Regions from separate parts of the Pseudarthrobacter sp. NPDC092202 genome, predicted to be linked through region 2. Evidence: riboswitches for the same ligand, from Rfam matches in the RefSeq annotation. Region 2 holds a riboswitch; the other holds the start of a gene.
What was found. A riboswitch is a leader RNA that binds a small molecule or an ion and turns the genes downstream of it on or off. The one in region 2 is predicted to bind cyclic di-AMP.

Region 1 (15,892 bases), on a different contig from region 2:
AGCTGCGCCGCAAGCTTCCGGAAACGGCGGAGATCACGCTGGAGGGCGTCCGCTTTGCCTTGGTTCACGAGACCGGGCAGGCCAAAGGGCGCGAGGCCCGGTGCGAGGCGCTGTACCCGGAGGCGGATGTTCTGGTTTTCGGCCACAGCCACATCCCGTGGGACACCATCACCCCGCGCGGGCTGCGGCTTCTGAACCCGGGTTCCCCCACTGACCGCCGCCGGCAGCCGGCCTGCACGTTCATGACGGCCACGGTGGATGCCGGAACGCTGGGGGACGTCCTGCTTCACGAGGTAATCAGGGATTGACCCGGGTTGGCAAGGGAGGCATCAGGTGCCTAGGCTTGGAACGGTAAGCATACTTAGCTTTTTGTTACCCGAGCACCAGGAGGACTGCAATGACAGACCAGTACACCTTCCGCAATCCGGTCACCGCGTACGAAAAGATCTCCCCGCCAAAGCAGCACCAGCCCGAACCGGGACTGGACGCGGAGCTGGCACCCAAGGCCGACCTGGGTGAGGAAACCTACCGCGGTACCGGCCGGCTGGAAGGCCGCAAGGCGATCGTCACCGGTGCGGACTCCGGCATCGGCGCGGCAACGGCCATCGCCTTCGCCCGGGAGGGGGCCGACGTCGTCCTGTCCTATCTTCCGGAAGAGGAGGAGGACGCCGCGCGCATTGCCGGCATCATCGAGGCCGCCGGGCGCAAGGCCGTCAAGGTCCCGGGCGACCTCAAGGACGCGTCCGTGTGCCGCGACGTGGTGGACACTGCCGTGGCGGTGCTGGGCAGCATCGACATCCTGGTCAACAACGCCGGGAAGCAGGTAGCGCAGGAGGACCTCGCCGACATCACCGATGAGCAGTTCGACCACACCGTGAAGACCAATGTGTACGCGATGTTCTGGCTGACCAAGGCAGCGCTCCCCCACATGCCGGCCGGATCCACCATCATCAACACCACGTCGATCCAGGCTTACAACCCGTCCCCGACGCTGGTGGATTACGCCACCACCAAGGCCAGCATCAACAACTTCACGAAGGGCCTGGCCCAGCAGCTCGCACCTAAGGGCATCCGCGTCAATGCGGTGGCGCCGGGTCCCATCTGGACCCCGCTGCAGGTCAGCAGCGGCCAGCCGAAGGAGGAGCTGCCGGAGTTTGGGCAGTCGACGCCGCTGGGCCGGGCCGGCCAGCCGGCGGAGCTCGCCCCCGCCTACGTCTTCCTCGCCTCGCCGGAGTCCAGCTATGTTGTGGGCGAGACCCTGAACGTCAATGGCGGCAGCCCCACACCATAGCCGCAGGCTCAAAGAACAGCGGCCGACGGCGGTGCCTTGCGCGTGGTGCGCGAGGCACCGCCGTCGGCCTTATCTCCTGCGTCCTATTTTTCGTCCGTCCCGGCCAGCAGGTCGTCGGTGGCGGCGTCGGGCTGGCCGTCGAAGAACTGGGCCAGGACGGTCTTGAACACCGTTTCCCCGGGGGCTGCACGGAGGAACAATGTCATTGACGAGTGCAGCTTTCGGGCGTCTATGCCGCCAAGGATGTCCTCCGCCGGGACGCCTGAGTGGTTGGTGACGGCAAGGGCGGACTCGAGCAGCCTTGGGCCCAGCACCGGGTGGTCCAGGTACTCCCGCGCTTCAGCAAGGGAGCTGATGGCGTACCGGCGGGACATCTCGCTGTGCCCCAGGCCTGCGATCTGCGGAAAGATGAACCACATCCAGTGGCCTGACTTCCTGCCCAGCTGAAGTTCTGACAGGGCCTGATCGTAAGCGCCGCCGCTCTCCTGGGCAGCAACGAACCGGTCGAGGTTATAGGGATCGCTCATGGGTGTCTCCTTGTGGTGGGGCTTCGGGGGCGGCTTGCTGGTGGATGTAGGCGGCGGCGGTGCGCAGCTGGCTGTCGGAGTCCGTCCGCCATCGGGCCAGGACAACATCTGCGCGCTGCCGGTCCCGCCCGCCGAGCCGCGCCAGGAACGGCGCCACGACGTCGGCCAGCAGCGGTTCGGTCAGTTCCCGGGTCCCGGCGGACCGCAGGAACCCCTCAATGCGGGTCAGGTCCGAGTGGCGAAGGAGTGACACCCTGGACTGCAGCAGCACAACGGCGGCGAGCCGGCGTTCAAAAACCGGCCTGGAACCGGGCCGGGGCTGGCCCCACAGGGCAGATGCCAGCTGGACGACGGCGTCGTGGTCGAGGTCCTTGAACTTCCGCAGGGCGTCGCGGACGGTTCCGCGGACCGCGCCCACCGAAGAGCCGTAGGAGGAGAGCCGGCCGCCCAGCCTGCCTTCGACGTCGTCCGCCCGGTACCACGCGCCCTCATTTTGCAGCGTGCTGTCAATGAATCCTGCGGCAGCCATCACGGGGCCGGCGTCGCTGCTCACTGGTTGCGGCCCGCCGATGCATGGAGGATGCAGAACGGGGTCCAGGGGCGTGCCTCCAGCCTGCCTTCGGCGATGGCTTCCCCGCAGACGGCGCAGGTCCCGTACGTGCCGGCAGCGATCCTGGCCAGGGCTGCGTCAACCTGGTCCAGCCCCGCACTGCTTTGCTTCAGCAGGGCTGACGCCTGGGACAGCTCGAATGCGATAGTGGAGCCTTCGGGGTCGTGTTCGTCGTCCACGTTCGAATCCTGGCGTGCCGAGTTGGCGGCGGCGATGTCCGCGCGGAGCGCCGGAAGCAGGGCCACCTTCCGTTCCCGCTCCTCCTCGAGCATCATCCGGAAGCGTTCATAGTCGGGCATGGGAAAAGCCTACGCGGGGTCAGTACCAGTTCTTTGCCATGGAGTGGTTCCAGGCGGCGCAGGGCGAGCCGTAACGCTCCCGGATGTAGCCCAGTCCCCAGTCGATCTGTGTCCGGTAACTGGTCAGCCAGTCGGCGCCGGCACTTGAATACTTGCCCGGCGGGAGGGCCTGGGCGATTCCGTAGGCGCCGGAATAGGGGTTGGTGGCGGTGGTCAGCCAGTTCGATTCCTTGGTCCACAGCTGGGCGAGGCAAAGGAACTGGTCCTGGCCCCAGCCGTGCGCGCCCAGCCTGCCGGAGGCGTAGTTTTTGGCTCCTGCCGGGTCATTGACCGCGCCGCCGGGAAGGGAAGGCACGACGACGGGCGGCGGGCTGGGCGGGGCGGGCGCCGGGACTGCAGGGGAAGGAAGTGCCGGGGCAGGGTTTGCCGGAGCCGGAGCGGGAGCGGGATCAACCGGGGCGGGACCAGCCGGGGCGGGCGCAGGACCAGCAGGCGCGGGGCGGGCGGCGGGCATCGCCGGCCTGTTTGCCGCTTCGGCCTGCCGGCGGGACTGCTCTTCGGCGGCGGCCCGTTTGGCCGCCTGGGATGCCTCGTAGGCGGCGCGCGCCGCCTCGCCTTGCCGGTACGCGTTCTCCACCTCCGCCGTCGTACCTTTGAGCGACGCCAACTGCGCTGTCAGCTGCGCGCCCCGCTCCTTTTCGTCCGCCGACTTGCGGGCCAGGCCGTCCTGGGCCGAGCGGGCCGCTCCGAGCCTCGCTTCCGCTTCAAGGGCCAGCCGTCCGCGCTCATCCTTTGCGGCCTGTTCCTGGGCAGCCAGTGCAGCAGAAATTTCCCCTGCGGCCCGCGCCTTATGCACGAGCGCGGCGGTCTTGTCCCCCACGATCTGCACCACGTTGAGCCCGTGCACGGTGTTGGCCTGTACAGCGTCCAGGGCAACAAAGAACCCCATGTTCGTGCCGCCGGTCTTGTATGACTGGGCCGCCAGCGCACCAAGTTCCTTCCTGTACTGGACCGACTCCGAGTCAGCGTGTACTGCCTGCGCCGCAAGGGCCTCCACCCTGGCAGCGGCGGCCTGCAATGCCGCGTCGGTGGCTGCATACTCCGCCGCCGCCTGCACCGCTGCGGAGCCGGCGGCCTCGGATTGCTCCTGGAGGCCGGAGAGCAGGCCATCAATCTTGGCGATTTCCGCGGCCTTCCCGGCCTCGCTGTCCTTCGCGTCCTGCACCTCCTCCCAGGACGGGTAATCCCCGGGACTGCTGTCCGCGGCGGCTGCCGGCACCAGCCACAGGCTTCCTGCCAGGGCACACGAAAGAAGCGCCACGGGCAGGGGCGCCCTGGATTTGGTGACGAACCGGGACATAGTCCGGAAGCCTACCGCCTTGATCCGCAGGTTGAAGGAGGGCGTTTCTACATCGTTATGGAGCGGAGGAAGTTCGGTTTCGCGGAACAGGGCCGGGACGCCCGTTTCTTAGAGATGTTCCTTGAACCAGGCAAGGGTGTCGTTCCACGCCGCCGTAGCCTGGGCTTCGTTGTAGCGGTCCCCGGTGTCGTTGTGGAAGGCATGGTCCACCCCGGGGTAGACCGTGAGCTGGTGGACAACGCCGGATGCTGCCAGTGCATCCTTGAGTGCGGGCATGGGGCCGGTGATGCGCTGGTCGAGTTCAGCGTAGACGCCAAAAACGGCTGCCCTGATGTCCGGCACCTTTGCCAGGTCCGGTGCGGGCCCGTAAAACGCCGCGGTAGCTTTCAGCCCGTCCAGTTCCGCTGCCGCCTGCCAGGTGATGCCGCCACCGAAACAGTAGCCGGTCATGGCGATGCGTCCGCCCTCCACGAAGTCCTGGGCACGCAGGTACTCCAACGCCGCTGCGAAGTCGGCGACGTGCCGCTGGGCGCCTGCCTGGGTGAGCGCACCGGGAACAGCATCGCGGTCCATGCCTGCCGTCCCGCCTTCACGGCTGAGCAGGTCCAGGGCGAGGGAGGCGTATCCCTCCTTCGCGAAGCGGCGGGCCACGTCTTCGATGTGGGGCGTCAGCCCGCGGTTCTCGTGGCAGATCAGCACGGCAGGACTGCGCCCTTCCCGCTCCGGCCTGGCCAGGTACCCACTGACGGAGGCGCTGCCGGACGGAAACTGGATGGACGCCGTCGTCAATCCTGGCTCCCCCTCCGGAACGGAGAGCGGGCTCTTTGCCCCGGGCACCGCTCCCGATCCCGCCGTACCGGCAGCGGACGTCGGGGACGGCTCCGGGGTGGGCATGGGGTCGGTGCTCCGCGGCACCTCGCTGGGGGTACACCCCACCAGCAGCATCGCCGCCGCTGCAGCCGCCATGCTGCCGGTAATGAACGCAACGCGCCGGGTAAAGGTGCGCTGACTCAGCGCACCGGACTTGTAATCGTCGAAGAATTCCTCAATCAGGTATCTCTCATACTTGCCAAGCTGCATCACAGTGCCTCCTCGGGGTGCCGAACATACTCCTCCCCCGGGAACGTGAGAACAAGCTCCCATGGCGGGTGCGGCGCTTCCTTTACTACTTTGTGACAAATCCCACGTTTCAAAAACCCGGCGCGCCTGCCTGGCTGGACTGGATCGCCATGAGATGGCGAAATCCACTTGATTGCGTAATTGAGAGCCGCGCCTCGCATGTTATCCAAATGTGACAATGGGTGGTAAGTCGGGTTATGGTCTTCAGGTGTCCCTCTCAGACGGGACATTCCCATCAGTATGCCGAGCCCTGCCACTGACCCGGGAACCAATCGCTTTCCAGCTGGCAGGGACGGGGGAACCAAGTTTCCGCGGCCTTTTTGAAGGCCTTGGGGTTAAGTCGATAGCGCCTCCGTTCCTTTCGGAGTAGCTACCGGCCGGGTATCTCCAACCCGAACCCGACAGCTCACCCCGCAGGCATGGGAGAGGCGATCAACTGTGTCAAAAAATTCCACCACCGCCCGTCACCGCGCAACCCCGGCCCGCTCCCTCGTGATCGAGGGACTGTCTGTTTCGGCCAAGTCCCTGGGCCGTCCGGCTCTCGCCGTGGCAGCAGCCTCCGGCATTGCCTTCGGCGTCGGAGCCCCGGCTCACGCCGGTGTGAACGGTCCGGACACCACCGAGACCGCTAGCGTCCAGGCTTACGCCGCCCCTGCTCCGGCAGCCGCGGCCCCCGCCGCAGCAGCCGGCAACACCCACACGGTTGTATCGGGCGACACCCTTGGTGCCATTGCCACCGCTTACGGCGTCAGCCTGAATGACGTCCTGTCGGCCAACGGGCTTTCTGTCTCCACGATCATCTACCCCGGTGACCAGATCCAGATTCCCGCCGCCGGAACCGCTGCTGCCGCCCCGGCCGCAGCCTACGTTGCACCGGCTGCAGCACCGGCACCGGCTCCGGTCCAGACCGCTGCTGTTACTACCCCGGCGAACACCGGCATGAACATGTCCTACGCGTCCGCACCGGTTGCAGCGACCGGCAGCGGCGCCGGAGCAGCCATCCTGGCCAACGCCTACGGCCAGCTGGGCCAGATCCAGGACTGCACCGCGATGGTGGAGAAGGCCCTGCGCACGGTCGGTAAGTCCGTCGGCGACCTTGCCCCCGGCCAGTTCTACCAGTACGGCACCACCGTGGGCACCCCCGCCCCCGGCGACCTGGTGATCACCGCCGGCCACGTGGGCGTTTACGCCGGCGACGGCCAGGTTGTCAGCGGCGGCGTGAACGGCAACCAGACCGAGGTTCACTCCATCAGCTGGCTCAGCGGCGCTTCCTTCGTCCGCGTGGCATAGTCACCACGGACACAGGCGCAGCTGGCCCGTAAGGGCCAGGCCACTCCAGACAAGGGCGGCAGCCGGGTTCTCCCGGCTGCCGCCCTTGTTCTGTCTCCCCGGGACTTCCTCCGCGCGGTTCTCCCGTGCCCGCCTCAGGTACCGCAGAAGGTCCGGTAGGTGCCGAAGTCTTCCGGCGGACCTTCGGTATAGCGTTCCAGCCCCTCGCGTTCCTCGAACGGGGACCTCACCACCTCCAGGAGGCGGCTGAAGGGGCCCATGTCCCCCTCCGTTGCTGCTGCCAGCGCTTCCTCCACCAGATGGTTCCGGGGAATGTACACCGGGTTAACGCTGTCCATCAGACCGGCGTCGGGCTTGAGGCGGGCCCAGCGCTCAGCCCAAGCATCAAAGGCGGCGAGGTCCAGGACCATGCCGCGCGCCGGCCTGGTGTTTCCCCTGGCTGCCTGGCCAAGGCTCCGGAAGAACTGTGTGTAATCGACAGGTCCGTCCTTGAGCAGGCCGATGACCCCGTCCACCAGTTCCGATGCCTCGTCGCCTTCCTTGCTTCCGGCCGGGCCGGCGGCGATGCCCAGCTTTGCCTTCATGCCGTCGAACCAGGCGTCGCTGTACTGGCCGCGGAACTTCCCCAGCGCCTCCACTGCGGGCGCGACCGCCTGTTCCTGGTCCTCGTGGAAGAGCGGCAGCATCGCCTCCGCCAGCCGCGCCAGGTTCCACTCGGCCACCACCGGCTGGTTGGCGTAGGCGTAGCGCCCGCCGACGTCGATGGAGCTGTACACGGCACCGGGGTTGAAAGCGTCCATGAAGGCGCAGGGCCCATAGTCGATGGTTTCGCCCGAAATGGTCATGTTGTCCGTGTTCATGACGCCGTGCACAAACCCCACCAGCATCCACCGGGCCACCAGCCGGGCCTGGGCGGCAACCACCGAGGCGAACAGTTCCAGGTAGGGGTTTTCAGACTGGGCTGCGGCCGGGTAGTGCCTGCTGATGGCGTGGTCCGCGAGCCGGCGCAGGAGCTCCATGTTGTCTGTGGCCCGGGCGTATTGGAAGCTGCCCACCCGGAGATGGCTGCTGGCCACACGTGCCAGAACGGCGCCGGGCAGCATGGTGTCCCGCCGCACCGGGCGTCCTGTGGCCACAACCGCCAAGGCCCGTGTGGTGGGAATGTTCAGGGCGTGCATTGCCTCGCTCACCAGGTATTCGCGCAGCATGGGGCCGACGACGGCGCGGCCGTCGCCTGCCCGGGCAAAAGGTGTCCGGCCGGAGCCTTTGAGGTGCACGTCGCGCAGGCGGCCGCCGGCGTCCGGAAGTTCGCCGAGCAGGAGCGCCCTTCCGTCGCCGAGCAGCGGCGAGTAACCGCCGAACTGGTGCCCGGCGTAGGCCTGGGCGACGGGCGTGGCGCCCGCCGGGACGTGGTTGCCCAAAAGGAGCCGGACGCCTTCGGTGGTCCGCAGGTATTCGGGAGCCAGCCCCAGCTCGCCGGCCAGGACTTCGTTAAGGACCAGGAGCGTGGGTTCTGGCGCTTCCTCTGCCTGCCAGGGCACGGCGAGTTCCGGCAGGTCGCGGGCAAAAAAGCCTTCGAAGGTGACAGTTGATTCTGCTGCTGCAGTCATGGATTAACCCTATCGCCGTCATTGGTGCGCCGGTTGATCAGCCAGGTGATGAGCCACAGGATGACTCCAATGGCCATCAGTCCGCCGGCAATCTGGTACTGGATGATGTTCCTGCCAACCCACGGGCCGGCCAGGAAGGCGCAGAGCAGCGCGGCCACGAGCGGCAGAGGGCCCGGGGATGTGAAAAACACCTTGCGGTGGGGATCCCGTTTGCGGCGCAGCACGAGGCAGGCCACGTTGACCACCGTGAAAACGCACAGCAGCAGGAAGGCGGTGGTGCCGGACAGGTTGGCCACGATGTTGCTTTCGGGATCACTGGTGACGTAGAGGATGAGGCCCAAAGCCAGGACTGTGGAGAAGGCGATTCCTGCCCACGGGGTGCGCCGGACGGGAAGGACCTTCCCCAAGGCGCCGGGCAGGACGTGCTGGCGGGCCATGCCGTAAATCAGCCGGCTGGCCATGAGCATGTTGATGAGAGCCGTGTTGGCGACGGCGAAGACGGCCAGGAAGGGGAAGACCCTGTCGATCGGGAAGTCCGGCGAGCCTTTGTGGACCACTTCCAGCAGGGCAGCGCCTTCGGCTTCCCGGATTCCCTCGAGCTCCGTAGGCGAGAGGACGCTTACCACGGACACAGCAACCAGCATGTACAGCAGTACTGCTATGCCCAGGCCGGTGAGCATGGTGCGGGGAAAGATCTTTTCGGGGTTCTGGGTCTCTTCCACCATGTTGACCGAATCCTCGAAGCCCACCATGGCGAAGAACGCGATGGACGTCGCTGCGGTCACGGCGAGGAAGAGCCCCTTGTCCTGGGAGTCGTTGAAGACGAAGATTTCGCCCGGGTTTCCCGTCCCCTGGGCCATGACAAAGAACCCGACACCGATCACGATGCACAGTGCTGCCATTTCCACCACTGTGAGCACAACATTGAACTTGACGCTCTCCCCCACGCCACGCAGGTTGATGGCAGCCAGGACAAGCATGAATCCAAGGGCCACCGCGGTAATCACTCCCTGCCCGGGCTCCCCCATCCAGCCATTGATCTCAAGGCCGCCGAAAAAGTTCTGCGCCAGGACGTTCGCAGACGTGGACGCGCTGGTGATTCCCGAGCAGACCACGGCAAATGCCACCAGGAAGGTGACGAAGTGGATCCCGAACGCCTTGTGCGTGTACAGCGCGGCGCCCGCCGCCTGCGGATACTGCGTGACCAGCTCGAGGTAGGAGAAGGCGGTGAGCGTTGCCACCACGAAGGCCAGCAGGAACGGCAGCCAGACGATTCCCCCTACGGTGCCGGCCATGGTCCCGGTTACCGCGTAGACGCCGGCGCCGAGGATGTCGCCCACAATGAACAGCAGCAGGAGCTTGGGTCCCAGCACCCGTTTGAGCGTGGGCTCCTTGCCGTGGGCAGTAACATCCGACACTTCTTCTGAAGCTGCGCTCATGAGTGGCCTCCAAGGCTGGCTGGGCTGGATGAGGGACGTGGCTTTGTTGCAACGGCTGGCCCGGGGCGCAGTGCGGGGCCGTGGGATAAGCGCCGCCGCTGGGGGAAGGGGATGCGCTGCAGGTCCTCAGCCGCGATGACTGCAGCAGAACCCGCGCGGGCACCGGCCTGGGCCAGGAGCAGTGAGGCGTCGTCGCCGTACCGTGAGGAGAAGTGCGTGAGCACCAGGGTGCGGGCGCCGGAACGTGCCGCCAGCTCTCCCGCCTGCCCGGCTGTGAGGTGGCGGTACTGGCCGGCCAGCCCGGCGTCGTCGTCAGCGAAGGTCGACTCGGCGACGAGGAGGTCGACGCCGTCGGCAAGTTCCTCTGCGCCCGGACAGGGCGCGGTGTCCATCACGAAGGCGAATCGCTGGCCCGTCCGGGCGACGCTGACGTCTTCAAGCTGCACGCCGCCCAGGCTCCCTTGGCGCTGCAGCCGCCCTGCGTCCGGCCCGGATATCCCTGCCGCGTGCAGGCGTTCCGGCAGAAGGGTCCGGCCGTCCGGTTCGGCCAGGCGGTAGCCGTAGGTTTCTATCCGGTGTTTGAGGGGCCGGACTTCCAGTCCTTCTGCCACCGCTCCGGCTTCGCCGTGCGGGTGCAGCCTGAGGTCGATACCCGGTGTGCTGACGGATACAAGGGCGCGGACCACGTCCCCGCCGGTGGATGGATAGTGGAGATGGACCGGATGGGGCACGGCATCGAGGGCCATGCGCGAAAGCACCCCCGGCAGCCCGAAGCAGTGGTCGCCGTGAACGTGGGTGAGGCAGATGCGGGTGATCATGTTCGTTGAGACCCCGGCGTGGATCATTTGGCGCTGCGTTCCCTCGCCGGGGTCGAACAGCAGGCCCTCGCCGTCCCAGCGCAGGAGGTAGCCGTTATGGTTCCGGGTCCGGGTGGGGACCTGGGAGGCGGTGCCGAGGACAACGAGCTCGCGCATGGCTTTAAGGACCAAAAAGCAGGTGCCGGAGAATCCGGTACCTGCTTTTGTGGATGCGGCGGCGGCTTAGCGCCGCCGGAGCATTCCCATGATCCTGCCGGCCACGCCGCCCGGCCTGGCACCTGCGGCACCCGTTGTGCCGGGCGTCCGGCGGGCTGCATTCAGCCCGGTTCCGCGGGTAGTCCCGCCGGTCCCGGTCCTGCCTGCGAATCGTCCAGCGGCATTTTTGATCATGCTTCCCAAGTTCATGTGAAACTCCTTCAGTAGTGATCCTGCCAACCGATATTCATCAGCCTGCTTATGATTTTAGCGCAGTTTGGGCCCACGTCGAGGGGACAGGCCGAACATCCCCGCTGCCGCTTGCTTCCTGGGGGCGCGGCCTGGGTGCTCGGGAATAGGGGCGGTTGCCCCTACCGGCGTGCCGGGGCGGCTGCTAAATTTGCACGCCTCAGGCCCCCTCCCCCGCCAGGGAACCCGCTACCCGGAAGGTAACCAACATGCTTTCAGACACCTCCCTCCCCGTGATCAAGGCAACGCTGCCTGTGGTCGGCGAAAACATCCAAGAGATCGCCAAACGGTTCTACCAGCACATGTTTGACGCACGGCCGGACCTGCTGGACGGCCTGTTCAACCGGGGCAACCAGGCTGACGGGCGGCAGCAACAGGCGCTGGCCGGATCCATCGCAGCGTTTGCCCGGTACCTCGTGGAAAAGCCCGACCAGTTGCCTGACCACCTGCTGTCCAGGGTTGCGCACAAGCACGTCTCCCTGGGCCTGAGCCCGGACCAGTACGAGATTGTCCACGAGCACCTGTTCTGGGCCATCGTCGATGTGCTCGGCGAGGCCGTTACCCCCGAGGTAGCCGCTGCCTGGGATGAGGTCTACTGGCTGATGGGCAACATGCTGATCAACCAGGAACGGGGGCTGTACAACGCTGTGCACTTGTCTCCCGAGACCATCTGGCGCACCTGGCGGGTGGCTGAACGCATCCAGGAGACGGACGACGTCGTCACTTTCGTTGTGGAGCGCGTCGACGAGAGGGAGGTGAAGCCTTCCCTGCCGGGACAGTACGTGACCATCAAGATGCTCATGAAGGACGGCGTCCACCAGCCGCGGCAATACAGCCTCACCCGCGCAGACGACGGCAGGCACCGCCACTTCGCCGTCAAGCGGGTGCACGGGCAGGGAACGCCCGACGGCGAAATGTCCAACCTCCTGCACAACGACGTCAGGGTAGGCGATGAGGTGGTGCTTTCAGCCCCCTTCGGGGATGTAGTGCTGGAGTACACGGACAGGCCGGTAGTGATGGCCAGTGCGGGGATCGGGGTGACGCCGATGGCCGGCATGCTCTCGCACCTGGTCAAAGCCGGCAGCCAGCGCCAAGTGGTGCTCCTTCATGCCGATGACAGCCCCGGATCGTTTCCGCTGCGCCGGCAAGTCACCGAGGACCTGGCGTTGCTGTCCGACGGCTCCATGCACACCTGGTTCCTCAACCAGGACTCCGACGCCTCCGGCTTCGCCGGGTTCATGGACGTGAACGCCGTCGAGCTCCCGCTGGACGCCGAGTATTATCTCTGCGGCCCGCTGCCCTTCCTCCAGTCCGTGCGAAGCAGCCTCGTCTCCAAGGGCGTTCCGCCGAAGGACATCCAGTACGAAGTGTTCGGTCCGGACCTCTGGCAGGCCGACTTCCAGTAGGGGACTCCGCTGCCCGCGGAACCCGATGCTCAGGCTCCGCGGGCACGGCGCAGGGCCGCCAACCTGGCCGTGTATTCAGTCTCGTCAATGTCGCCGCGGGCGAAGCGTTCGGCCAAGAGGTCCTCCGCAGCGCTTCTACCGGGCCCATTGCCGGTACGCCCGCGGTTACCCGGGGACATGGACCGGGCAAAAAGGACAATGGCCGCGATGATTGCTCCCCAGAACAGGACGAAGCTCACCACCATCAGGACGTAGACCCAGGCGCCCATGTTCCCGTCCCAGTACATCATCGCTGCTCCTCCTGCCCTGCTGCCGAACCCTGATTGACTGTCCCGGCAAAGGGACGTCTAACGCCAGAGTCTTTCGTCCCGTGGATTCACCGGCGAACTCACGGCGGTGGCAGCATGGCAGATGCCGATTTTCCGGCAACCCTAAAACAGAAACTGCCCCCCGAACACCGGAACGGTTTCCCGGTCCGGCGTTCGGGGAGCAGTGGGCCCCTCTGCGGCGTGTCCTTTTGTTCCTTAACGTTCCAGGTCGTCGGGTTCGAATTCGCTCAGCGGCGAACCGCCGAAGTTTTCCTCGTCGTCGCTGGCATCAGCTTCCAGCCCTGTGGGTTCTTCGCCGAAGTCGACGTCGGCAACCGCCTCCCCCAGGGTGGGCGTAGCGGAGGCGGCCTGTCCCTCAGCCTCCAAGCGGGACTGCGCCGATTCATCCCGGAAAGTCTGTTCGCTGATGAAGTCCTCTTCCTCTCCCGAAACCGCCTCATCCTGGATCAACGGATCCTCCTGCCAGCGGTCCGGATTGTCCTCGGCCGCGCCCGGGTAGCTGTCCGGCTCGCCATTCACAGGGTCAAGCTCAAGGGAGGAAGCCGCACCCGGAGTCTCATCAAGGAGCACGTCGTCATCCTGGACAACCTCGAGCCCCTCATCGGGAAGGTTCTGTTCCGTCATGGTGATGCCTTTCTCTTCGAACAGCTGGAGTAAAACAATAGTAAGCATACTGACGACCCTGCGGCGTTGCTAACGTCTCCGCACTGATCCGCCAGAACCGGGCCGGCTCTTCGACGAGGTCCGCGGCGGGGCCCGTCCCAACCTGTATCTTGCCGTGACCTTTGGCCCTATGTCCCGCGTGGTTGCGGGGCCAGTGTTATAGGAGACCCACGCCCGTGCGAATGAGGAGAGCCGGTTATTACAACTCGTAAACCAGTCGCCGCCGCCACCAACGACTCACCGCAAAGCCAGGCGGCGGTGCTGTGGGCGGCGCGCCGGGCGGAGCGCCACGGTGTGCCCCTGGTGATCGTCCATGTTGTGGACGACAGGTGGGTGGCGGAACCGTATCCCTGGATCGGCGTTATGGAAGAGGCCGGTGACCGTCTCCTGCAGACTGCGGCAGGACGGGTCCGGGACGCGTTCCCCACCACCATCACCACCCGGCTCCTCACCGGAAGCGTAGGACGTTCGCTGGCGAAGTATTCCGCCAAGGCGTCCATGGTGGTCATCGGCTCCGGCACCGGCCACCTGGGCGGTTCACTGGCCGACCGGGCGCTCCAGGTGGCAGCCTCTTCGAAGGTTCCGGTGGCCGTGGTGGGAACGCAGGACCTGGAGGGCCGCTCCGGCGTGGTGGTAGGCGTTGACGGTTCCAAGGAAGCGACGCAGGCCGTGGCTTTCGCCGCAGCTGAGGCAGACCGGGAAGGTGACGAACTGACAGTTGTGTACGCCATCATCGCCCCCGACCGTGTGGTGGATGCCGGCCTGACATCCACCAGCCTCGCCGAGCTTATTGCCGAAGAGGAGCGCCTTGTCCTGGCGGAAACGGTGGCCGGACTGAAGGAAGACTATCCAAGCCTCCAGGTGCACCAGGTGCTGGAAACCGAGCGGAGCCCGGTCGATGCGCTGGTGGATGCCGCGAGGAACGCCAGGATGCTCGTGGTGGGAAGCCGCGGCCGCGGCGGGATTCAACGGCTCCTGCTGGGATCCACGGCCCACGGCGTCCTGCGGCACCTGCCCTGCCCCACTGTTATTACCCGCATCCAGGCCACCAAGAACAAGAACTAGGCCAGCCCCGGCCTGCTGCTTCTCCCCATAGCTGTAACCACCTCCTACGTTCGGGTTGGCGTCATGAAGAAGACTGCTTCAGCAATAATGCTCATCCTCGGGATCCTCATCTCGATGGTTGGCCTCGCCACTCTCGCCGGAGGGGCGGCGGCCTCAGTGGTCGGATCCGCGCAGGGAGATGGCTACCTCACGTCAGGCACTGCCCGCCTGGCCGTCGGATCCCACGCCCTGACCTCGCCCAGGCTTGATGCCGTGGGCGAGGGCGTCCCGCCGCGCCTGCCTTTCGACGTCGGGACGCTGAGGCTGCGGGCCACGTCCGCGGAACCGGGCAAGGAGATCTTCATAGGGGTTGCCCCGCAGGAGGACGTTGAGCGCTACCTTTCGGGCGTGCACCATTCCGAACTGCTCGAAGTGGACAGCCGGCCCTTCCGGGCCGAATACCGTGACATTCAGGCACCGGCACACCTGAACCTCCGGCCGAGCAAACGTTCTGGAGCACGTCCGCCTCCGGGCCCGGCGAACAGGAGCTCACCTGGGACCTGGCCGCCGGCAGCTGGGAAATCGTCATCATGAACGCCGACGGCAGCCTTGGCGTGGATGCCGAGGTACAGGCGGGATTCCGTTCGGACCTGATCATGCCGGCTGCCACAGGCCTGCTGGTGGGAGGGGCAATTGCGCTGGCACTGGGGATCCCCTTGCTGATCCTGGGAGCCGTGGGCCTCGGCCGGCACGCGAGGCAGCATCCCCGGGGGCCTGCCGCACCACCACCTGGATACGGGCCGCCGCCGGGGTATGGAACACAGCCCGGGTACGCGCCGGGGTACGGAACACAGCCCGGCTATGCGGCTGGCTACGGTCCATCGACCGGTTATGGGCCGCCTGCCGGGCCTGCCGGAGCAGTGCCCGGAACACCAGTCCCCGGACCCCTTGGAGCACCGGGTGCGCCAGGAGCCGGAGCATCACCTGTGCCGGGAGCCGGAGCCCCTGGTATCCCAGCGGTGCCGCACCCCGGGGCTGCGGACCGGGCAGACCAGGCTCCCTATCCCGCCCGGCTTTTCGGTGACCTTGATCCGGCCCTGTCCCGGGCGATGTGGCTGGTCAAGTGGTTCCTTGCCATTCCGCATTTCATCGTGCTGGTCTTCCTGTGGTTCGCGTTCCTCGTGACCACGATTGTGGCAGGCTTCGCCATCCTGTTCACCGGCCGCTACCCCCGCCCCCTGTTCGACTTCAACGTGGGAGTCCTGCGCTGGAACTGGCGGGTGGCTTTTTACGCCTACGCAGCTGCGGGCACGGACCGCTACCCGCCCTTCACCCTGGCACGCACCGATTATCCGGCGGACTTCGAAGTGGACTACCCGGAGAAGCTGTCCCGCGGGCTGGTTCTGGTGAAGTGGTGGCTCCTGTCCCTTCCGCATTTGCTGATTGTCGCCGCCCTGTCCGGAGCCACCTGGACGTGGGAAACAGAAGCCGGTGACCTGGGAACGACCTATGAGCGCGCAACAGGCCCGTCCCTGCTGGGCTTGCTCGTCCTGGTGGCCGTGGTGGCCCTGCTGTTCACCGGGCGGTACCAGCGGCCGCTGTTCGATTTCATCCTCGGCATCAACCGCTGGATCTACCGCGTC
Region 2 (15,892 bases):
AGGTTGACCTGGTGGACACCCTTAACGGCGGCGAATTCACTGTCTTCGCACCGGTGGATGAGGCCTTCGCCAAAATTGACCCCGCAACCATCGAAACCCTTAAGACCGACGATGCTCTGCTGAGCAAGATCCTGACCTACCACGTGGTCCCGGGTCAGATCACTCCCGACAAGATCGCTGGCACCCACGCCACGGTCCAGGGCGGATCCGTCACGGTCACCGGCAGCGGTGAAACCCTCAAGGTCGATGACGCCAGCGTCATCTGCGGCGGCGTGCAGACCAAGAACGCAACCGTCTACCTCATCGACTCGGTGCTGATGCCCAAGTGAATCGGCTGCTGGCCTAGGGCCAAATAGGACTGCTCCCTGGAAGTTGGAACTGAATTTATTAGTCCAAACTTCCAAGGAGCAGTTTCTTGTGTAGCCACACCCTCTTTGGCCGCGGTAAGAATTACCGAGAACTCACATTGGACGCCTAAGTCCATGGGGCAGGAATGCCATGGTGGGCCGCTGGTCTTGAGAGTGAACCTGCTCTTTCCGTCATCTCCGCTGGCTGCCGTGCAGAGCCAGCAATCTCCCGCAGCTGCTGGGACCAAGACTGACCGCGGCCCAGCCATATCCGTTCTCTATGACTGCTGGGCAAACTGAAACGGGTAAGGCTTCATTTACTCATCTGTGTGAGGGGTGTTTCATGGGCCGGCGGCGCTGGGGGAGTGGGCGGAGGGGCCGCGTTAGCTGGACTTGAGGGTCCGGTCCGTCCTGATGATCCGGGGGACGATCTTGACGTAGGCCACCATCCCGATGAGCTCCACTAATGTCTGGGTAACGACGACGAGGGATACCAGGGCGAGCGGCTCGGGCAGGGCCAGGGCCAGGGGGAGTACGACCAATGAGTTGCGTGTTGCGCCGCTGAAGATCACGGCCTTGGTACTGGCGGCGTCCAGTCCGCCTGCCCGCGCCGCTGCCATGCCCAGCGGGACCATCACCACCAGGAATGCCGCGTAGACCGGGATGACCGACAGCAGGGATCCGATCTGGCTGCCCACGCCGGTGATCTGTGACCCAATGACGACAGCGAGGGTCAGCATCATCAAGGGAACCATCAGCCCTTCCATCAGCGTCATCACGGCACGGCCTCCGGCTGCCCGTCTGGCCCATTCCTGGGTGAGCGCCGCCAGAACAAGCGGGATGATGATCAGGAAGACGAGAGCCTCAATGAAGGGCCCTGGCTCTATCTCGGAGACCAGGTCGGGGCCTACAAAGAACAGCAGATACAGGGGCAACAGCAGCATCTGCGTGAGCATGAGCAGCGGCGCGGCCGCAAGAAGCCGGTCGCTTGATCCGCCGGCCAGTCCGGAGAAGACGATTACGTAATCGATACAGGGGGTCAACAGCACCATCATCACCCCGATCAAAAGGGCCTGATCATGTGCGATGAACCGGGACAGGGTAAAGACAACGCCCGGGACGATAAGGAAGTTCAGGACCAGAACGGTCGCCATGAACCGGACATCGCGTATCGCCTTACCGATCAAGGCAAACGGAATGCCGAGGAACGTCGCAAACAGCAGCAGCACCAGAACAGGGTTGATGGCCTGTTCCAGGGGCACAGACACGGCAGGAACCAGCCAGCCGAGCACTCCTCCAGCGACAACGGCCAGCAGGTAGAGGCCGATCTGCCGGCGCTCCAGGACACTGACCAAACGGGCTACTCGCATTCATCAAGCGTAGGCGGGTGAATAAAGGGCGTCGGAAGATGACGAAGCAGGCCAACCGGCCCGGGAACAAGCACCGGCGTCCTCAGCTGAGAAACCACCGCCGCCGTACGGAACCTTGATGAGTAGGTGCAGTGATGTCCAACGTGAAAGAAGGTAAGCCGAAGCTTTACTTTTCGGTGCGCCTAATTTTGCGTTATTCTCAGTGGTATCACCACGCCCACGATGACGAGGACCATGATGGCTATTCCGATACTTCAGGCACGCCCGGCCGCGGGCCGGCGGTGGTCCCGCTTGCTGCTGATGGGCCCGGCTTTTGTGGCCGCCATCGCTTACGTCGATCCTGGCAATGTGGCCGCTAACCTCACTGCGGGTGCGAGCTACGGGTATTTGCTGGTCTGGGTTTTGGTGGCAGCGAACGCCATGGCCGTGCTGGTGCAGTATCAGTCGGCCAAACTCGGGCTGGCCACGGGCCTGAGCCTTCCCGAGATTCTGGGCAAGCGTCTTGGCAACGGCCGACGGCGGATGTACTGGCTCCAAGCTGAGGTGGTCGCCGGCGCAACCGACATGGCCGAAGTCATCGGCGGTGCCGTGGCGCTGAACCTGTTGTTCGGCCTTCCGCTGCTGGCCGGCGGCCTCATCATTGGTGTGGCATCAATGCTGCTTCTGGCGTTGCAGAGCGCACGGGGCCAGAAGTCCTTCGAGTACGCGATCCTGATCCTGCTTGGCGTCATCGCGGTCGGTTTCGTCTCCGGGCTCTTCGTGAACCCGCCCGATGCCGGGAGCGCCTTGGGCGGCCTGGTGCCCAGGTTCGAGGGCACGGACACCGTCCTGCTTGCGGCCAGCATGCTGGGAGCCACGGTCATGCCGCACGCGATTTATCTGCATTCGGCGCTGGCCCGGGACAGGCACGGCTTCTCCAAGGATCCCGCCGTCCGGACACGACTCATTAAGGCCACCCGCTTCGACGTGGCGGGCGCCCTGATGCTCGCCGGGGTAGTTAACATTGCCATGCTCCTGCTGGCCGCCTCCAGCCTGCGTGGCATCGAAGGAACGGACACGATCGCCGGTGCCCACGCCGCCGTCACGTCGGCTCTTGGTCCCGTCATCGGCGTCGTGTTCGCCATCGGGCTGCTGGCCTCGGGACTGGCCTCGACATCGGTCGGCTGCTATGCGGGCGCCACGATCATGGGTGGGCTGCTGAAGCTCCGCGTACCGCTGCTGACCCGTCGCGTCATCACCTTGATCCCTGCCCTGCTGATCCTCGGCGCCGGGATCGAGCCGACCCTGGCCCTGGTTCTGAGCCAGGTCCTGCTCAGCTTCGGTATTCCTTTTGCTTTGATCCCGCTGATCCGGCTGACCGGGAAACGTGATGTGATGGGCATCCACACGGACTCGATGCCGCTGAAGATCGCCGGCTGGACCAGCGCGACGCTGATTGTGGGACTGAACTGTGTCCTCATCGTCCTCACCGTTACCGGTCAAGCCTGATCCTTCCGGAGTTTGACGCGGAGTCGCCGCTGCTGGACGGGACCACTCGCTCGGCGTTCGTCGCTTTGGGGAGGGCTGTTCCTCCAGTGGAGGGCGAACTCGTCCAAGGTTTTGCCATCGACAAGCCATGGTGTCGGGGGCACGAGCCGGAGACCGCGGAGCTCCCCATTTTCCAGCATTTTCACAACTTCGGCTTCACTGATGCCCAGTACGCCGGCGGTCATTGTGACTGTGTAAAAGTGCACCATTCCCCGTGCCGGTGTGCGGGCGTGACGTGGGGACATGCCAAAGCTCCTTTTTGGATCGGATAAGTGTTGGCCAGCTGATGGCCAGTGCCGTCATCTTCATGGCCGTGCATTCTGGTCCGGTACCGCAATATAAGTGCTCCAATTCCTTTTTGTCGACCACCAAAATTTGGGGGACGGTGCTGCCCCACCCCGTGTGGTTGGGGGGGGCAGGTGCCCCTGTTTTGGGGGTTCCGGCGCATCAAGTTGGGGCTGTCTGGTGGCCGTGATCGGGGGGAAGCTTGGGTAACTGTCCCTTGGAAGGTTTTCGGCGCTTTGCCGGCCCAAATTTCCCACATGCACTTTGGAAGAGCTATGACGGGTTTATTTGCTCGATGGAGCATGCAATTTCGGTTGTTGGTCCTGGCTTTGGCGGCCGGCATTGTAGGCATGGGTCTTTGGTATCTTCCCCATGTTTCTGTGGATGCCCTTCCTGAATTCGAGCCAGCGCAGGTGGAAATTCAGACGGAAGCCCTGGGCTTGTCCGCTGTTGAGGTAGAGCAGCTCATTACCTCGCCGATGGAAGTCGACTTGCTCAACGGCGTCGCCTATCTGGACGAGATCAGATCCCAGTCCATTCCTGGCCTGTCCTCAATCCAGCTGCTGTTCGAGCCGGGGACGGATTTGCCCCGGGCACGCCAGCTCGTGGCGGAGCGGCTGGTCATGGCGCACTCTTTGCCGCGTGTCTCCACGCCGCCGGTACTGATGCAGCCCAAGTCTTCCACCGGCCGGGTGATGATGGTGCGGCTCTCTTCTTCGGAGATGCCGCTCATGGACATGTCCGTGTTGGCCCGCTGGAACATCAAACCACGCCTGATGGGCGTTCCCGGCGTCGCGAACGTTTCCATCTGGGGGCAGCGTGAGCAGCAGATGCAGGTCCAAGTGGACCCGGCAGTGCTGCAGGCACGCGGAGTGACGCTGAACCAGGTCATGGAGACCACGGGCAATGCCGTGTGGGTGTCTCCCCTGACCTTCCTTAAGGCCTCCACGCCAGGTACCGGCGGCTTCCTGGAGACGGAGAACCAGCGCATCGGTATCCAGCACGTGCTGCCGATCACCACTTCGAGCGATCTTGCCAAGGTCAGCGTGGAGAAAGTGACGGGTGCCCCATTGACGCTGGGGGATGTTGCTTCAGTGCGCGAAAATCATCAGCCGCTCATAGGTGATGCAGTGCTGGACGAGGATCCAGGCCTGATGCTGGTCGTCGAGAAGTTCCCCGAGGCGAACACCATGGAGATTACCGCCGCCCTGGAGTCGGCGCTGGAGGACCTGAAACCGGGCCTTTCGGGCATTGACGTGGACAGCAGTGTCTACCGTCCGGCGTCCTTCATCCAGTCCGCGGTGGAGAGCCTGGGAATTGCGCTCTTCGTCAGCCTGGCGCTGGCGGCTCTCCTGCTCGGGATGTTCTTCAGGTCCTGGCGAGTCGCTTTGGTGGGACTGCTGGTCCTGACGGTATCCACAGTGGCCGCCCTGCTGGTGCTGTTCGCGCTGGGGGTCGGATTGAACGTCATGGTGTTCTCCGGCCTGGTGCTTGCCCTGGTGGTGGTGGTGGGAGACCTCGTGACCGACCTGAACGGGCTGCAGCTCTACCGCAGCCAGGAGGAGATTCCCGGCAACGGCAGCACGCGCGCGGGGAACTGGTCCTAAGACCTCACCGCAACAGCCTGGACCTTACGGCTTTCCGCGCCCGGCCGCCATCATCTTTGTCCGCCGCCCACGAGCGGGAGAGCACCGGTGGTCAGAGGTCGAAGGCGGCGGCAGCCAGCGCCGTGACCCTTAGGCAGTGACGAAAGTACTGACGGCGGCTATGGCCCACATAAGCTCATGAGCGCTCAATCCCCGCTGCTGCAGGAACCACCCAGACCGCGTCCGCCGCTTCAGTTCCAAGCGTGATGTCCTGCCCGCTGCCGGTCATTCGGACGGTTGTCCCTGCCGTGAAGGGCTTCCGTTGGCCGGTGGTGAGCTTGGTCCCGGGAGTGAGGCCAAGGCGGGAAAAATAACGCAGCAACTTCGGGTCAGTGTCCGATACCCGGCAAATGACCACGTTTTGTCCTGGCTGTGCGGCAGTGAGCTGGCTGGCTTCGGGGCGGTTTACCTGCCCGTCGGCTGTGGGGATGGGATCACCGTGGGGGTCCGTGGACGGGTGTCCCAGCAGTTCATCCATTCTGGCGATCAGGTCTTCGGAGGCCGCGTGTTCGAGCTTTTCGGCCTCGTCGTGGACTTCATCCCAGGTGTATCCGAGTGTCTGCACCAGAAAGGTTTCCAGGACTCTGTGCCGGCGGACCATGACCAGGGCGTACCGCCTCCCGTCGGGAGTGAGACTGACACTGCTGTACTTGGCGTGTGAGACCAGGCCCTGGAGCGCGAGCTTTGCGATACCCTCGGAGACCGTGGACATGCTCAGGCCCAGCCGGTCCGCCAGCAGCCCAACGGTGACCGGCGCATCCGACCATTCATTGGCGGTGTAGAGGAGCTTCAAATAGTCCTGAGCGGCAACGGTCAGGTCAGAACCGTCGGCCTTAGCCATTGCCGCGCCGCCCGCCCTGCAGAGAGCCAGTGAGCCGTCCCTTTGGGGGAAGGATGGTCAGGGCCAGGGGCTCAGTCCTTGAGGGCAATCGACGCCGTGCGCAGCAAACGGCCGCCCAGGGTCCGGTCGTCGCCTCTGCAGCGGATCCGCCGGCCCGGCTGCGGCTGGCCGTCAGGTACTCCACGGCTGGCTGGCCTCCGCTCTTAGAGGCCCATGGCATCCAGAAGAGCATCTTCCTCGTCATCAGAGCGTGGGCGGCGTGCTTTGCCCTGGGCACGGTGTTGTCCGGGTTCGGACGGTTCCTCAAGTTCACGTTCCTCCCGACCGATGCGGGCCTGTTGCCGGGCCATGTAACCGAACCCGACAAAGGCCAGCACGCCGAAGGTAATCCACTGCATCGCGTAGGACAGGTTTGACCCTTCCTGCACCTTGGGTGGGGCGAGTTGCTGAGGCGCAGTTTCCGGCGGGGGCGTTTCGGAAGCCATGAGGCCATAGCTGCCTGTCTTCACAGGGTACTGCAGCTGGCGGGCATAGGAGGTCAGGTCGATGCTGGCCAGTTGCCCTTCCGGAGCAGCGCGGTCCACGTCGGCTTCTGAGGGTTTGATCCGCACCACCGCAGTGACGGTTCCAGTCGGCGGTGCAGGAACCATATCAGGGTAGCCGGGCCGGTTGTTTCCGATGGGAACCCAGCCGCGGTTGATGATGATCGTTTCGCCGGTTAGCAGACGGAACGGCACCACAATCTCGTACCCTGCGGCAGAGTAGTTGGGCCGATTCCGCACGATCCGCTGGTCTTCGGCGAGGTACTGGCCTCTAACGGATACGGTCGTCCATTTCGCGTCCGGCTCGGCGTGATCAAAATAGCGGCTGGCTTCTTCGTAGGGCACAGGCGGCTTGTCGTAGTTCTGCTGGACACGGCGGATTTCGGTGACTGCCTGGTTTCGCCGGTCCATCTGCCAGTTACCCAGCCCTATGCAGGCCGCAGCGAACAGAACGGCCAGACCCAGGATGCCCACCCACCGCCAGGACAGCAGGAATCCGTAGGCCCTGGGCTCCCGGTCCTTATTTGGCAGCAATGTCAGCCCTGCACGCCGCCGGAACAAACAGCCCCGGGCTCGGGTGCCTGCGCGCCTTGCCGGTATTTTTTAATGAACGGTGCCAGGCGTTCGTCGCTGCCGCTGTCCACGGCGAGCTGCTTGCCCCACGCTGTTGCGACCACCGGGGAGACCTGCCCCGGAACGGGGCTGGCCAAGAGGTAATCCTGTCCGACGGCCAGCGAGGTTAGGCTGGCGATCTGGTCCGTGGGCAGGTCGGGGCGGTAGGTGAGCCAGACGGCCCCGTGTTCGAGGGAATGCACTGCCCGGGTCTGTTCAACGGGGGCGGTGTAGATCCCGCAGTTCGTCCAGACCGGTGCATGGTCTCCGCCGGTGGCCGGAGTCTGCGGATAATTGACGGCCCCGCTGGTGTGGTTTCTGGACTGGTCCGGATAGTCCTGCTCACCCTCGATCGGGCGGGCCGCAGCGGCATTGAGCTGCTCGCGCTGCTGCACCTCTGCCACAAGGACAAAGGTCACTGCGGCAATGATTGCGAGCACGACCGCCGCGCCGGTGCCGTAGATCAGCCAGGCCCGCCGCCTGTCGGCGGCCCGATGCCTGGCCTGCACTGCAGCTAGGAGCGCTTTGCGGTCCTCACCGGCTTTCGGTTTTCCGGACATCGGCGGTCTCACTCTCTTTTGGGGCGGTCAAAGTCGGCCACGGAGCTCTTCAAGGGCCCTGATTTCAGCTGTCTGTGCTTCGAGGATACGGGCAGCGAAGTCCCGTACCTTTGAGGTTTCCGCCAGACGGGTACCGGCGGTGGCCATTGCAACGCCACCTTGATGATGGCGGATCATCAAATCAACGAATAAACGCTCCGCCTCCGCACCTGAGGATTCGCGCAAGGCCTGCATCTGTTCCTGGGTGGCCATGCCTTCCATGGTATTTCCGCCACCGGCAGCTGGGGCACCGTGCGAGGCACCGGCCCCGTCATGAGTACCATCTGCCTTCATCCAGGCCATCGGCGGCGCTGTCCCGGTCTGGGAGAGCCCCCAGTCCTGCAGCCAGGCAAACATCTGCCCATTTTGATGCTGCTGTGCAGTGGCAATGTCATAGGCAATCGCCCGGACCTCGGGGTTCTCGGACTTGTCCCGGATCAGCAGGGCCATCTCCACCGCCTGGGCATGATGGGTCTGCATATCCCGGGCAAACCCGGCGTCCGGGCCGGCGTCCGGGACTACAGTGGGCGCGGCGGAAAGCCGCCCCAAGGCAAAGAAGCCCAGCGCGGTGAGGGCCACAACCGTGACAAAAACTGCCCACAGCCGTTTCCTGGGCAGCACCGACGTTGCCTTGGGCTGTTCGCGCGCCTCCATGTCGGTCATGCTCAAAGCCAGCCCTGGGGATCCACGGTCACGCCGTTGCGGACGATTTCGAAGTGCAGGTGGCATCCGGTGGAGTTTCCGGTCGTGCCGGCACCGCCGAGCCGCTGGCCCTTGCCCACCACGGCTCCGACCGGAACCTCTATCGACGAAAGATGGTTATACGTGCTCTTCATCCCATTGCCATGATCCACCACGATGCGGTTCCCTCCGCCGTTCTGGGACCACCCGGCCTCCACCACGGTGCCGGAGCCGGCGCTGAACACTGCGGTCTGGCAGGAGGCCACCAAGTCCAGTCCGGTATGCAGTTCGCCGGACCCGCCGGTGATCGGGCTGGTCCGGAAACCGAACGGAGACGAAATGGACATGCTGGCCAGCGGGGCGGCCAAGGTGGCATCCACGGGTACAGCCCCTGGCGGTGCCGCCGCTGCATCGGGAGGAACTGCGGCCGGCGTTCCGGCAGTGGATCCTGTTCCGGCAGGCGCCGGTGCCGCAGGCCGTTCGGCCGGACTGGTTCCGACGTCAGTGCGTGGATAGGTGATGACCGCCTGCGCCTGCGCCGCAATGGCCGGTGCAGCCTCAACGGCCGCCGGCGGGGCGGCTGGGACGGGTCCGGCAGCAACTAGGCCGGCATGCGCGGCGGGTATACCGGACGCGAGCATAGCGACGGCAGCAAAAGCGGAGGCCCCGGGAAGCCAGGCAGGGCGCCGGGACGGGGCGTGGGGACCGGACCGTCCCCGCGGCCCTGCAGCACCTGCGCGGGCTCGGGAGCGGTCTCGGGGCAGGGCACGGCGGCGGCCGTGGCGGGAGGGGAGCACAGCTATCCTTTCAGGTCGCCTGCGAAGTTAGCTGTCGGGTTCGGGCCAAGGAAAAAAGCCCGGACGCAGCCCCGTCACCGGCCCGCAGGGCCGCTGCCGAGTGTGCGTCTTCACCCCAAGGCAGCAAGCTGCCGTGAGTGGGTCCTCCGCCCCCGCCGTAAAGGGTTCGTCGTCTGGCACCGCCGGCGGGGCTGAGCATGCGGAGCCGAGGCTTAATACAGAAAAGCCTGAATCAATGCTACCTAACCGAACGAGAATGTCACAATCCGATAACAGCAGGAAAAGAAAGCTACTTCTACGCTTTGTAAAACTCGTCTGCAGATATCTTCATACGACCAGACCCGGGGGTCAAGTCGGACGGCGCTGCTGATCAGCGGTGACGCTCAGGTCTGTCTGCCAGGTGCTGCAGGTAGCTGTTGTAGGCGTCCAGCTCGGGGGTTCCTCCGGTCAGCTCGGCCCGCTCGATGCTGGCGTTGGATCTTGCCTCCTCGCGCTGCCACCGGACCAGGATGAACATCAGCAGGAGCACCCCGGGCAGCTCCCCGTAGGACCAGGCCAGTCCGCCGGCCACGCCTTGGTCCGTCATCGGGTCGACATTCCATCCTGGAGGGGGTGCGGCGAAGAACTTCACCATGGGCGTGGTCGCCATCATGACGACCACCCCGAAGAAGGCATGGAGCGGCATCTCCGCGAAAATGTCGACCATCCGCCCGAAGTGTGTCTGGCGGCTCGGCAGGGGATCGGCGGAGATTAACGGGACAGTGAAGAGGATCCCGGAGATCAAAAACAGCAGTTCCAGGCCGACGTGGCCGTACCAGCTAGGCAGCAGCAGGTCCGCCAGGCCCGAGAAGTACACGCCGTAGAAGCTGAGCAGGAACAGCGGGACCATGAAGGCCGGGTGAATCGCAATGCGCCCCCAGCCCGAACGCAGACCCCACAGCGCTGCCTGAAGGACGCGGCGGCCGAGCCTGCCGTGTGGTGTGGCACGCAGCAGCAGTGTTCCTGGTGATCCAATTACCAGCAGCGGTGGAACGGCCATCATGAGAGTCAGTTGCTGGAACATGAAGATGGAGAACATCCGCAGCCCGTACCCTTCGATACCGGCTCCCATGACCACGAGGATGGCCAGACAGCCCACCAGGAAGGAACAGGTCCGCACCACGGACCAGCGCCGGCCCTGCCGCCACAGCCGGATCGCCCCTGCAAGGTAAAACACCGCGGCCAGGAGCGTCAGGGCAGGGATCAGCGGTACCGGCTGCAGGTTGGGCGCCAGGTATTCAGTAAGCGACGGGGGCAGCGAAGGAAGCCAGACCGGACCGGTGATCTCCGGCTCAGACATGGCAGCACCGGCGGCCGCACCGCGCAGACACAGCGGCCCCTATCAGCCTGGCTGGGCGGTTTCGACCGCGCGCAACCGGTCCTTCCCTGTATGGCCCACGTGGGTCAGGCCAAGATCGAGCAGCATCCGGACGTGGGAGTCTGCCAGTGAGTAGTAGGCCATTCTGCCCGAGCGGCGCACCTGAACAACCCTGGGCCCGCGCAGCAGGCGCAGGGCGTGGGAGACGCCGGATTCGCTCAGCCCGGTGGTTGCTGCCAGGTCGCAGACGCACATTTCCCCTTCGAGGAGGGCGATCAGGATCCTGACCCGGCCAGGGTCCGAGAGCAGCCCGAAGATCACCGCCAAATCGGCCACGTCCGAATCTCCAGGCATCCGGGACCGGACCGCCTCGACTTTGTCTGCATCGACGAGCCGGAGGGAACACTCCGGCCCGGAAGGGGCCAGGGGTGGGATCTGCGTCATCCATCTAGGCTACCTTTATGTGCTGAATCTGTGATCTGCCCCGGATACGTGCGGAAGCGCACGAGGCCCGCGGCCCGGGGGAACGCACGCCGACACGCGCGTTTAACGTGTGAACAACTCTACAGATAATCTGGTGTCGCGCGCGGTGTTTCGTTTCGCGCTCCGTCCCCGCCCTTCCGGGACGCGGCCAGGACCAGGTTAGGACGTATCGTGGCGCTCAAAGCCTCCACTTCACAGGAGAGGACAACTGTTTCACCCGGGCCGGTCTGGCTGGCGGCCGCCTGCGCAGTTGCCTTGGTGGTCGTCCTTGCTGCGACCGCCTACGGCAGGGGAACTCTTCCGGCCGAGACCCGGGACCCGGGGGCGCTGGTTCAGTGGGGCTACGGCCTGGCGCAGACAATACACAACCTGGCGGCGGCGGCAACGATCGGCGGGCTTGTCTTTGCCGCTTTCATTCTCCCGCCCCTCAAAAGCGCCGGCCGGGCCTCCCGAACCGGTGTTCGCCGGCAGGCCCCGGCAACAGGGGCTGAGCACCCCGCCTTTACCCGGATCATGGTCCTGGTTGCGACCACCAGCATCATCTGGACCTTCTCGGCGCTGGCGGTCCTGGTCCTGGGCTTCGCGGACATCGCCGGCGTCCCGGTCTCCGGCAGCCCCGAATTTTCTGCCGGCCTTGTCGCCTATATGACAGAACTGCCCAGCGGAAACGCGTGGCTGTCGGTCGTGATCATCGCAGCAGTGGTAGCAACAGTGGTGTTCGGTGCCCGCTCGCCGGGGCCCCTGGCGGCCGCGGCGCTGCTGGCCATCGCAGGACTGGTTCCCGTCATCCTCATTGGCCATGCCTCCAGCGGTACCGACCACGAACAGGCCACCAATTCCCTGGGCCTTCACCTGGTCGGGGTGTGCCTCTGGTTCGGCGGACTGATCGCCCTCACCGTGGCCGGAACAGCCCTGGGCAAAGACACAGCAGCGGTCCTTCGCCGGTTCTCGTCCCTGGCCTTGTTCGCCTTCATCCTGGTCTCCGCTTCCGGCATCATTAACGCCTCAATCCGGATGGCGCTGCCGGAAGGACTGGCCTCCCCGTACGGCGTCCTGGTCATGGCCAAAACCGCCGCCGTCATCATCCTGGGCATCATCGGATATCTGCACCGTACCCGCCTCATCCCCGCCCTGAGCCGGAAGGATGCGCCGGGAGCGGGCACGGTGCTGTGGCGGTTCATCGTCGCGGAACTGCTGATCATGGGCGCCGTCAGCGGCCTCGCAGCAGCCCTGAGCCGGACGCCTCCGCCCGGCGGCGAAGAAATCCGCGCGGCCCTCACCCCGGCCGAAGTGCTCACCGGATACCTTCTGCCGCCGGAACTGACCCCGGAGCGCTGGTTTACCGTGTGGCGGCCGGACTGGCTGTGGATCACCCTGGCCGCTACCGCTGCTGTCCTGTATCTTTTGGGCGCGCATCGCCTGCGCCGGCGCGGGGACAACTGGCCCTGGATCCGGACGGCGCTCTGGCTCACCGGGCTTGCGGCGCTGGTCTTTTTCACGTCCGGCGGCCCTTCCGTATATGGCAGGGTACTTTTCAGCGCCCACATGGTCGATCACATGGCCCTGACCATGGTCGTCCCCGTCTTCCTGGTCCTCGGCTCCCCGGTCACCCTGGCCCTGCGCACCCTGGCCCCGCGGCGGGACGGCTCCCGCGGCCCCAGGGAATGGATCATGATTCTGGTTCATTCCCGGGTGGCGGCGGTCCTGACCCACCCGCTGTTTGTCGCGGCCAACTTCGCCGGTTCCATCGTGCTGTTCTACTACTCAGACGCCTTCGGGTTCGCTCTGCGCGAACATGCCGGACATGAGCTGATGACCGCCCACTTCCTGATCACCGGTTACCTGTTCATCCTCTCGATGATCGGAACCGACCCGCTGCCGCGCCGCGCCCCCTACCCGCTGCGGCTCCTGCTGCTGCTGGCAACCATGGCCTTCCATGCCTTCTTCGGGGTAACGCTCATGGGCTCACCAACTCTCCTGCAGCCGGACTGGTTCACCGGCCTGGGCCGGGACTGGGGACCGTCGGCCCTGGCCGACCAGCAGATGGGCGGAGCCATCACCTGGGGCATCGGGGAAGTCCCCACTTTACTCATTGCCATCGGCGTCGCGGTGATGTGGTCCCGCTCTGATGCCAGGGAAATGCGCCGCACCGACCGCGCCGCCGTACGGAACAACGATGCGGATCTGGACGCATACAACGACATGCTTGCCCAGCTGCAGGAGCGCGACAGCAGGATCGACCGGCGGCGGGATGGCCGGTGAACCGCGTCGATCCAGGCTTTCCTGAATCCAGAAACAGCTGTAATATTGCCGGTATGCGCATTCTCTCGAGCACTGAGGTCCTGGCCCGGTTCGGCAAAGCCCTCGCAGACCCGACCAGGGCAGCGGTCCTGCTCACGCTGCGGAACGGTCCGGCGTTTCCCTCTGATCTGGCCGAAAGGATCGGTGTGAGCCGCCAGATTCTTTCCAATCACCTTGCCTGCCTGCGCGACTGCGGGCTGGTCCTGGCCGAGCCCGTGGGACGGCGCGTCAGGTACGAACTTTCTGATCCCCGCCTTGCCCACGCCCTGGATGACCTGCTCGGTACCATCCTCACGGTCGGCCCCATCTGCCAGTGCGCTGACCCTGACTGCGCCCAGGAGACAACCGCATTCTCCCGGACCGGGGCGGTAAACCAGGAGATCCATTCGTGAGCGGCCACGATCACGCCCACGGCGCCGGTGACGGGGCGGCTCAGCGCGGAAAACTGATCATCGTCTTCACCATCACCTTCGCCGTGATGGTCGCCGAAATCATCGGTTCCTTCCTGACCGGCAGCCTTGCCCTGCTGGCCGACGCCGGACACATGTTCACCGATTCCACTGGCCTGCTGATCGCCCTTATTGCCGCGTCGCTGGCGCTCAAACCCGCCACCATGAAGCGGACCTGGGGTTACAAACGGGCAGAGATCGTCGCCGCCGCCGGGCAGGCGGCCCTGCTCCTGGGCGTGGGCGGTTTCGTCATCATCGAAGGCATCCGCCGGCTGTTCGAACCTCCGGATGTCGGTGGGTCCACGATGCTCTGGTTCGGCATCATCGGCCTGGCCGGCAACGTCATCGGCCTGATCGTGCTGGCCTCGGGCCGGAAGCATAACTTCAATATGCGTGCCGCGTTCCTCGAGGTCCTCAATGACGCCCTGGGATCCGTCGCCGTTATCGTCGCCGCCATCATCATCGCCGTCACCGGCTGGGTGCAGGCCGACGCCGTCGTATCCCTGCTGATCGGGGCGCTGATCATCCCCCGGACCCTGAAGCTGCTCAGCGAGACCCTGAACGTGCTGATGGAGAACGCGCCGGCAGGCCTTGACCTGGCAGAGGTCCGTAAACACATCCTTGCCCTGCCGCACGTCATCGACGTCCATGACCTGCATGCCTCCCTGGTCGCCTCGGGCACCCCAGTCCTCTCCGCGCACGTCACAGTCGAAGACGGCTGCATGCTGGACGGCCACGCCGCCGAGATCCTGGCGGACCTGCAGCGCTGCGTCGCGGAACATTTCGAAGTCAGCGTCGAGCACTCAACTTTTCAGATCGAACCAGTAGCCCACCGCAACCAGGAAAGCATTCCCCACTAATGACACAGGCAACAAAATCCACCGCCAAGCCCACCGACCCGGCGCGGAAGGTCCGGATCGTCCTCTGGATCCTCCTCGCCGCCGCCGTCGGCGCCGGCCTGATCTGGTACGCGGTGTTCACCGCCGCCAAACCCGAACCGGCCGCAGTGCAGCCGGTAGCGGACGCCCAGGTGGTCAGGGACGACAGCCACCGCCTCACCGCCCCCGCCACCGAGAAGGCCCAGCTCGTAGAGTTCCTGGACTTTGAATGCGAGGCCTGCGGGGCCGCCGCGCCGCTGGTGGAGGAACTGAAGAAGGAATACGGGGACCGGATCACCTTCGTCAACCGCTACTTCCCGCTGCCCTCTCACAAGAACTCAGGCCAGGCCGCCCTGGCGGTGGAAGCCGCAGCCCAGCAGGGCAAGTACGAACAGATGGCCGCCAAGATGTTCGAAACCCAGCCGCAGTGGGGCGAGAAGCAGGACTTCCAGAACGCCCTGTTCAGGACCTTCGCCGAAGAACTGGGCCTGGACATGGCGAAGTACGACGCTGCCGTGGCTGCCGAAGAGACCAAGGAACGGATCCGCAAAGACATCGCTGACGGAAAAGCCCTCGGCGTCTCCGGCACGCCGACCTTTTTCCTCAACGGTGAAAAGCTGACCCTCAACACCGAAGCGGAATTCCGGCAGAAACTCGAGGACGCCGTCAAATAGCCGGCACGCAGCGGGGCCTGCAGAAACGCTATCGTTCTACATGACGTAGCAGAACAACGCCCGGAAGGAGCTGGCACGTGGTCCTTCGGCACGCGCCGCTGCGCCTGCCCCGCGCAGGGGTGCTGGCCCTGACCGTGCTCACACTCGCCGCCGCGGCACACGTGGGAGCCGGGGGTCAGCTTCCAGCGCCGGCAATCATGATGGCGCTTGCCGCGGTCGTGGGACTCTCCGCAGTCCTGCTCGCGGGGCTGAAAATGACAGCCCCGCTCCTGGCCGCCTACCTCGGCGGGGCCCAGCTGAGCCTGCACCTGGCCTTCTCAACCCTGTCCGCCGGCGCCGTGCCCGGTTCAGAGCCTTCACATCACGGGCCCGGGCTGGCGGCCGGGCCATTGATGCTGGAAAGCGCAGCGACCCATCAGCATCTGATGGCCGACGCCGGTTCGCCAATGACGTTCGCGCACGTCATTGCAACGCTGGCTACAGCACTCCTCCTTGCCCGCGGC

Region 1: linked by a shared signal. The riboswitch ahead of ACIQF4_RS05385 (LysM peptidoglycan-binding domain-containing protein) and the one ahead of ACIQF4_RS19480 (M23 family metallopeptidase) in region 2 are both predicted to bind cyclic di-AMP.

What each region holds. Positions count from the first base shown of each region.
Region 1 is NZ_JBIVRG010000002.1:422,063-437,954, forward strand. Features, by position in the region: gene ACIQF4_RS05350 (metallophosphoesterase family protein) at 1-308, shown strand, start outside; gene ACIQF4_RS05355 (glucose 1-dehydrogenase) at 398-1,291, shown strand; gene ACIQF4_RS05360 (DUF1810 domain-containing protein) at 1,375-1,818, opposite strand; gene ACIQF4_RS05365 (DNA alkylation repair protein) at 1,802-2,347, opposite strand; gene ACIQF4_RS05370 (TraR/DksA family transcriptional regulator) at 2,368-2,727, opposite strand; gene ACIQF4_RS05375 (lytic transglycosylase domain-containing protein) at 2,747-4,087, opposite strand; gene ACIQF4_RS05380 (dienelactone hydrolase family protein) at 4,196-5,167, opposite strand; cyclic di-AMP (ydaO/yuaA leader) riboswitch at 5,438-5,641, shown strand; gene ACIQF4_RS05385 (LysM peptidoglycan-binding domain-containing protein) at 5,645-6,496, shown strand; gene ACIQF4_RS05390 (YdiU family protein) at 6,631-8,106, opposite strand; gene ACIQF4_RS05395 (APC family permease) at 8,103-9,545, opposite strand; gene ACIQF4_RS05400 (ribonuclease Z) at 9,542-10,519, opposite strand; gene ACIQF4_RS05405 (hypothetical protein) at 10,586-10,768, opposite strand; gene ACIQF4_RS05410 (globin domain-containing protein) at 11,017-12,213, shown strand; gene ACIQF4_RS05415 (SHOCT domain-containing protein) at 12,243-12,503, opposite strand; gene ACIQF4_RS05420 (hypothetical protein) at 12,738-13,214, opposite strand; gene ACIQF4_RS05425 (universal stress protein) at 13,404-14,270, shown strand; partial or broken gene ACIQF4_RS05430 (DUF4389 domain-containing protein) at 14,334-15,892, shown strand, end outside.
Region 2 is NZ_JBIVRG010000019.1:632-16,523, forward strand. Features, by position in the region: gene ACIQF4_RS19440 (fasciclin domain-containing protein) at 1-329, shown strand, start outside; gene ACIQF4_RS19445 (arsenic resistance protein) at 731-1,717, opposite strand; gene ACIQF4_RS19450 (Nramp family divalent metal transporter) at 1,955-3,205, shown strand; gene ACIQF4_RS19455 (efflux RND transporter permease subunit) at 3,832-5,136, shown strand; gene ACIQF4_RS19460 (metal-dependent transcriptional regulator) at 5,312-6,016, opposite strand; gene ACIQF4_RS19465 (SURF1 family protein) at 6,220-7,092, opposite strand; gene ACIQF4_RS19470 (DUF3105 domain-containing protein) at 7,095-7,730, opposite strand; gene ACIQF4_RS19475 (DUF305 domain-containing protein) at 7,758-8,432, opposite strand; gene ACIQF4_RS19480 (M23 family metallopeptidase) at 8,435-8,830, opposite strand; cyclic di-AMP (ydaO/yuaA leader) riboswitch at 9,250-9,429, opposite strand; gene ACIQF4_RS19485 (cytochrome c oxidase assembly protein) at 9,618-10,586, opposite strand; gene ACIQF4_RS19490 (helix-turn-helix transcriptional regulator) at 10,629-11,048, opposite strand; gene ACIQF4_RS19495 (cytochrome c oxidase assembly protein) at 11,259-13,349, shown strand; gene ACIQF4_RS19500 (helix-turn-helix transcriptional regulator) at 13,403-13,780, shown strand; gene ACIQF4_RS19505 (cation diffusion facilitator family transporter) at 13,777-14,697, shown strand; gene ACIQF4_RS19510 (thioredoxin domain-containing protein) at 14,697-15,389, shown strand; gene ACIQF4_RS19515 (hypothetical protein) at 15,467-15,892, shown strand, end outside.